Regions from separate parts of the Oceanobacillus sp. FSL K6-0118 genome, predicted to be linked through region 3. Evidence: riboswitches for the same ligand, from Rfam matches in the RefSeq annotation. Region 3 holds a riboswitch; each other region holds the start of a gene.
What was found. Region 3 has a riboswitch for S-adenosylmethionine ahead of metK (methionine adenosyltransferase). Riboswitches for the same ligand answer to the same signal wherever they lie in the genome.
Positions count from the first base shown of each region.

Region 1: linked by a shared signal. The riboswitch ahead of MHI02_RS16345 (carboxymuconolactone decarboxylase family protein) and the one ahead of metK (methionine adenosyltransferase) in region 3 are both predicted to bind S-adenosylmethionine.
Region 2: linked by a shared signal. The riboswitch ahead of MHI02_RS05995 (ATP-binding cassette domain-containing protein) and the one ahead of metK (methionine adenosyltransferase) in region 3 are both predicted to bind S-adenosylmethionine.

Region 1 covers NZ_JBBOVR010000001.1:3,215,327-3,217,600, reverse strand. The annotation lists gene MHI02_RS16350 (bile acid:sodium symporter family protein) at 1-748, shown strand, start outside; SAM riboswitch class I at 980-1,085, shown strand; gene MHI02_RS16345 (carboxymuconolactone decarboxylase family protein) at 1,242-1,910, shown strand; gene MHI02_RS16340 (LLM class flavin-dependent oxidoreductase) at 1,929-2,274, shown strand, end outside.
Region 2 covers NZ_JBBOVR010000001.1:1,141,610-1,143,883, forward strand. The annotation lists gene MHI02_RS05990 (LiaF transmembrane domain-containing protein) at 1-463, shown strand, start outside; SAM riboswitch class I at 712-813, shown strand; gene MHI02_RS05995 (ATP-binding cassette domain-containing protein) at 976-2,007, shown strand; gene MHI02_RS06000 (methionine ABC transporter permease MetI) at 1,997-2,274, shown strand, end outside.
Region 3 covers NZ_JBBOVR010000001.1:2,687,989-2,690,262, reverse strand. The annotation lists gene pckA (phosphoenolpyruvate carboxykinase (ATP)) at 1-142, opposite strand, end outside; SAM riboswitch class I at 649-756, shown strand; gene metK (methionine adenosyltransferase) at 1,087-2,274, shown strand, end outside.

The sequences.
Region 1 (2,274 bases), 530 kb from region 3:
TGTTTTGGTCGGTGTAGTTGCACAGTATACAATCATGCCATTAACGGCTTTTGGACTTGCACATGCATTTAATTTATCGCCAGAAATAGCAGCGGGGGTTATTTTAGTTGGTTGCTGTCCTGGAGGTACGTCTTCTAATGTAATGACGTTTATGGCTAAAGGGAACACAGCATTATCCGTAACGGTAACAGCGTTATCAACATTGCTTGCACCAATTTTAACTCCGTCATTGACTTATTTGTTTGCCAGTCAATGGCTTTCCGTGTCATTCATGGACATGTTCTTGTCGATTGTCCAAGTCGTCTTATTACCAATCGTTTTAGGTGTAGTTATCCGGATGCTATTTAGCAAACAGGTCAGTAAAAGTGTGGAAGTATTACCACTCATTTCAGTCATTGGAATTGTAGGAGTAGCTTCAGCAGTTGTGGCTGTAAATAAAGAATCGATTATGACTTCAGGACTTCTCATTTTTGCAGTCGTCGTACTACATAATTGTTTAGGATATTTGTTCGGGTACTTACTCGCGAAGGCAATCAAACTTAATTTTAAAGATCAAAAAGCAATTTCTATCGAAGTTGGCATGCAAAATTCAGGACTTGCCGCGTCGCTTGGGCTTGCTCATTTCTCGCCAATTGCAGCCGTTCCTGGTGCAATCTTTAGTGTTTGGCATAATATCTCAGGTCCACTCCTTGCAAACTGGTGGGGGAAGAAAGAGCAAGCTGAACCTGGTGTTAAGAAAACTGCATAAGTTTATTTGCTGCTCTTGTATGGTGAAGTATGTATTCTTCACCATACAAGAAAGTTTGACCTATCAACCAAGATATTGTTTCTGTGGGTAATAGTGAATTAGGCCAAAGGTTCTAATTTTTTTGGTGACAATATCCCTGTTGATAAAAAAGTCCTTTTCTGAAAATTTCCTGTTGACAGATTCCTTTTGGTTATGTAAGATGTTATTAATTCTTACTAATTGAATATGTTTTCCTTATCAAGAGTCGGGGTAGGAACCTGGTCCGTGGATCCCGCAGCAACCATTACTAAAGTAATAAGGTGCTAATTCCAGCAAGCTGATGCTTGAACGATGAGGGTTGGTATATATGACCTCTTCTCATCAGAAGGGGTCTTTTGTTTACCATTTTCTTAGAGGGGTAATCAAATGGAAAAATTTTTAAACACAATTCCGATTAAACATATTGGAAAAATTATATTCTTAGTAAGAAAAAATGTAAAGGGAGAGATTTAGAATGACAATTACAAAAACAGATAGCTTGTATAAGAAGGAATATTTCGGGAGGATTTTTGAATTAAAGGAATATGCACCAGAGGCTTTCGAAACTTTTTTCAAATTTAATGATCAAGCATTAGCAGAAGGAAAGCTTTCGGTTAAATTAAAGGAATTAATTGCAGTAGCGGTTGCGCATATTACAGGTTGCCCGTATTGCATTGATTTACATGTTGGAAACGCAAAGAAAAATGATTCCTCGAAAGAAGAAGTTGCAGAGGCAATTTTTGTTGCGACTGCACTGAAAGCTGGTTCTGCTTTGGCACATGGTGTGAATGGACTGAACGCTTTTGATAATAGTGGAGGTGAAGAGTTCTATAAAGCATCTTACTTTAATCGATTGAAAGAATTTAATGCATTAAGCGAAGAAACGTTCCAGGCTTTTGTGAATTTTGATGGAAAAGCAATAAAAGCTGGAAAATTATCCGTAAAAGAAAAAGAACTAATTGCAGTAGCATCTGCACATACAACAGGTTGTGTATATTGCATTGATGTACATACCAAAAATGCGAAGAAAGCTGGGGCAGACTTAGAAGAAATTTCAGAGGCGATTTTCGTTGCAGTTGCGCTTAAAGCAGGTTCTGCAATTGCTCATAGTGTAAATGCGCTAAATGCTTATGATGAGAAATAAGAAAAGGAGAGATACGCATTGAGTAAAAGGAAACAGATTCATTTAAACGGTTTTGTGCAAAATTCACCTTCTCCACATTCTACTGGATTATGGAAACACGAAAAAGATCAAGGAACGAAACATAATCGATTAGAGTTTTGGACGGAAACAGCGAAAGTATTAGAACGTGGGAAATTTGATGCGGTTTTTATTGCGGATGTATTAGGAACCTATTCGGTTTATGGAAACAGCCATGATGCAGCGGTACGTCATGCCGTACAACTTCCTGCACATGACCCATTGTTAATTATTTCCGCAATGGCTCAAGTCACGGAGCATATTGGCTTCGCACCGACAGTTTCAGCCACATATGCACAGCCATATG
Region 2 (2,274 bases), 1.5 Mb from region 3:
TGGTGTCTTATTTTTCATCAATCAATGGTTTGACCTTCATTTAATTTTTTATTTGTGGCCGCTTATTTTCATTTTCATTGGTTTCGTTATCATACTTACCAGGGCTAAAAGTGGAAAAACTAAACATACGAGCGATAAACTAAGCACATTCTTGTTATTTTCAGGTGCGGAGATTAAAAGTCAATCGAAAAATTTTCAAGGTGGTAGCGTTGTGACAATAATGGGCGGTGTGGAAATTGACCTCCGTGATGCAGTCATTGCAGAGGGAGCTATGCTTGACTTCACTTCTATCTTGGGAGGGATAAGCATCATCGTTTCAGAAAATGTTCAGGTTGAAATATCTGGTATCCCCATTTTGGGTGGATGGGAAGATAGTACAAGAAAACATGGAGAAAGTGAAGAAGTTGTTGTATTAAAACTTAACTGCCTTACGATTCTAGGTGGATTGGAAATTAGGAATTAATAGATTGTCTATAATTGGCTTTTGTATACGGTAACCTAAAATGAGTAACGGTACGATCTCTTAAGTAAATTATTCTCATTAGTTTGTTGGGGTAGTACAATATTCTAAATATACAATCTTCTAGGGAAGATATTGACAATTTTATTTTCTGAATGTAAAGTATAATGTAATGTTTTTGTTATATTAATTACTTTGCAAATTCTGGCAAATGTCGGAGATAGGCATCTTTTAATTTCATAATATATTAGTTCTTATCTAGAGAGGCGGAGGGACTGGCCCGATGATACCTCGGCAACGGACATATAAGTACCGTGCCAATTCCAGCAAGCGAAAAGCTTGGAAGATAAGAGGAATTTCAGTACATATAATATTTTTTATATTACTCCTGAATCCTTCTTCTTCCATGAAGAAGGATTTTTTGTTCTATTTTATGATTTTTATACGATGAAAACATTATTCGACTAATATCAGGAGGCGCCAGGCATCATAGAGGCAAGAAAGGGGATAATAACATGATAGAGTTTCAGAATCTTGGGAAGGTTTATGATAGTGGTGGAAAGCAGGTTCATGCTTTAAGCAATATAAACTTAAAAATCAACAAAGGAGAAATTTACGGAGTTGTTGGTTATAGTGGTGCTGGTAAAAGCTCACTTATTCGCTGCGTCAATTATTTAGAGTGTCCAACTTCAGGTAAAGTCATTGTGGATGGTCATGATTTATCTGTTTTATCGGAGAAAGAAATCCGTAAAGTGAAGAAAAAAATAGGGATGGTTTTTCAGCACTTCAATTTACTAAACTCCAAAACTGTGTATGCAAATGTGGCAATGCCACTTGTGCTTGAAAAGGTACCAAAGGAAAAGATGAAGAAAAGAGTTCACGAATTACTAGAGTTTGTTGGCTTATCCGATAAAGCAGATATGTATCCAGACCAACTTTCTGGTGGGCAAAAGCAGCGGGTCGGTATTGCAAGGGCATTGGCAACTCAGCCTTCCATTTTACTTTGCGACGAGGCAACATCTGCTCTTGATCCGCAGACAACAAGTTCTATTCTACAGCTTTTGAAAAAGGTCAGTGAGGAATATGATATTACGATTTTAATGATCACCCATGAAATGTCCGTTATTCGTGAAATTTGCGATAAAGTTGCAGTCATGGAAGCGGGTCAAATTATTGAAGAAGGCAATGTATTCGATGTCTTTACAGCGCCTAAAACAAAAACAGCGCAGAACTTTGTCAGTACTGTCATGAATGATCAAATACCAAGTTCCATTTTAGACATGATTGATAATAACAATGGGTCACAAAATATATTCCGAATTAATTTTATCAATCAATCGACAAGTAAGCCCCTTTTATCACAGCTTGCTAAAAAATTTGATTTAGATGTCAATGTTTTATTTGGGAGTATTACGGAACTTCAAGGAATCCCATTTGGAAATTTGATTGTTCAATTTCAAGGGTCTGAATCTGAGGTGAAACGAGCATTAACGTACATGCACGCAAAAGAAATAAGCTTCAGGGAGGTGACATCACATGCTAGTTAATTCCGAACAAATTATAGAAGCAATAATTGAAACAGTACAAATGGTAGGTATATCCTTTATTTTCTCCATCATCCTTGGGTTACCGTTGGGTATTGCACTTTTCGTAACTCGTAATGGACAAATACTTGAAAACAAACCAATTTTTGCGGTATTAAATGGAATTATTAATATATTCCGTTCTATTCCGTTCATTATCTTGCTGGTAGCAATCATTCCAATTACTCGCTTGATTGTTGGAACGTCTATTGGCACTGCTGCAGCAATTGT
Region 3 (2,274 bases):
CTCGAACCGCCCCAGTTTCACTTAATGCTGCTTCTCCCCTGCCCAATATACGTTCCACTAATTGTGGTTCGGATAAATTCTCTTTGATGTTTTCATGTTGATGAAGTAAATCTTTCCATAATGTTCTTTCCACCATTTTCATAAAAAAAATCCCCCGCTTTATAATAAATTACTGATGAAGATAATTAGAAAACTTGGCATTCACTATAGGATAGGTTTAGCGAATGCGTTAGTTGCACTTAGCAGATTTATACAGTGGGGCGGGTAATCGGTACCCCAAACGAGAAAGAATCTATACTTTCCTAACTGCTAAAAATTGTACTTTTCATTACATTCGATTATTAGTATAACACATATACAAAAATAATCCATACTATTTATGTTTCAATTTAGTAAAATTTGCTATTTGTTAAATTAACGGAAATAACTACAATATTTCTATCCCACTCAAGCCTCTAAGGAAACAAAGAAGGTAGGTGGGAGATCAACTGCCCGTAAAGATCCGATCAGTGCGACTAACCATCAGTGGAGAATGAAGGAAAACCCCCAATGATGGAAGTATTCTTTATTTGCTTCAACCATCATATGTAGAGGAAAAGTTATTGACATTACTCACACATTTCGTTACGATAACAATGGACGGAAACTATCTTATTCCGAGTTGGCGGAGGGACAGACCCTATGAAGCCCAGCAACCTCACACGCTTGTGAAAAGGTGCTTACCTGAAGCAAGGATCATTCCTTGAACAATAAGAGTGAAAGGACCGAACCCTTTCCTCAATGTAGGATAGGGATTTTTTTGCTTTTAAAGAAGAAACAGTTCCTTTTATCCCACCTAAATGGGCAGTAAGACTCCCTCCTCAAGCTTCTGAAGAACAAAGAAGGTAAGTGGGAGATCAACTACCCGCAAAGGTCCGATAAGTACGACAGTGGGGAATGAAGGAAAATCCCCACTGATGGAAGTCTTCTTTATTATATAAAAAGCAATGGTTTCTTCAATGCTTTTATATATAGAATATACAAAGATCTTTAATCGAAATAATGAAAAGAGTTCCGTAACACCAATTAAAGGAGAGAATGAGCCTTATGGCTGAAAAACGTCGTTTATTCACATCTGAGTCTGTAACAGAAGGGCATCCAGATAAAATGTCAGATCAAATATCAGATGCCATTTTAGATGAAATTATAAAAAATGATCCCAATGCAAGAGTTGCTTGTGAGACTACAGTAACTACTGGTCTTGTTTTAGTAGCTGGTGAAATTACTACTAGTACGTATGTAGATATTCCTGCAATTGTCAGGAAAACGGTGAAAGAGATTGGCTATACAAGAGCTAAATATGGATTTGATGCAGATACCTGCGCTGTCTTAACAGCAATAGATGAACAATCTCCAGATATTGCGATGGGAGTAGATAAAGCGCTAGAAGCACGTGAAGGCAAAATGAGTGACGAAGCAATCGCTGCAATTGGAGCGGGAGACCAAGGATTAATGTTTGGTTTTGCTTGTGACGAGACAGAAGAGCTTATGCCTTTACCAATCTCATTAGCACATAAATTATCTAAACGATTAGCAGATATTCGTAAAGAAAATATAGTAGATTATTTACGTCCAGATGGAAAAACACAAGTAACTGTCGAATATGATGAAAATAATAATCCGGTTCGTATTGACACTATTGTTATTTCTACTCAACATCATCCAGAAGTATCTCAAGAACAGATTGAAAAAGACATGAAAGAACAAGTAATTCTTCCTATAGTGCCTAAAGAATTACTAGATGACCATACGAAATATTTTATAAATCCAACTGGTAGATTCGTTGTTGGGGGACCACAAGGCGATGTTGGTTTAACTGGTCGTAAAATTATAGTAGATACGTATGGCGGATATGCAAGACATGGCGGAGGGGCATTTAGTGGTAAAGATTCCACAAAAGTAGACCGCTCTGCTGCTTATGCAGCCCGTTATGTTGCAAAAAATATTGTTGCAGCAGGACTTGCGAAGTCTTGTGAAGTTCAGTTAGCTTATGCAATTGGTGTAGCGGAACCCGTTTCTATATCTATTGATACATTTGGAACTGGTACAGTACATGAAACTAAATTAGTGGATGCTGTTCGTAAAGTGTTTGATTTAAGGCCTGCAGGGATAATTAATATGTTAGACCTAAGAAAACCAATCTTTAAAAACACAGCGGCATATGGCCATTTTGGTAGAACAGATGTTCAGTTCCCGTGGGAGAAATTGGATAGGGTAGATGAATTAAAGGATTTA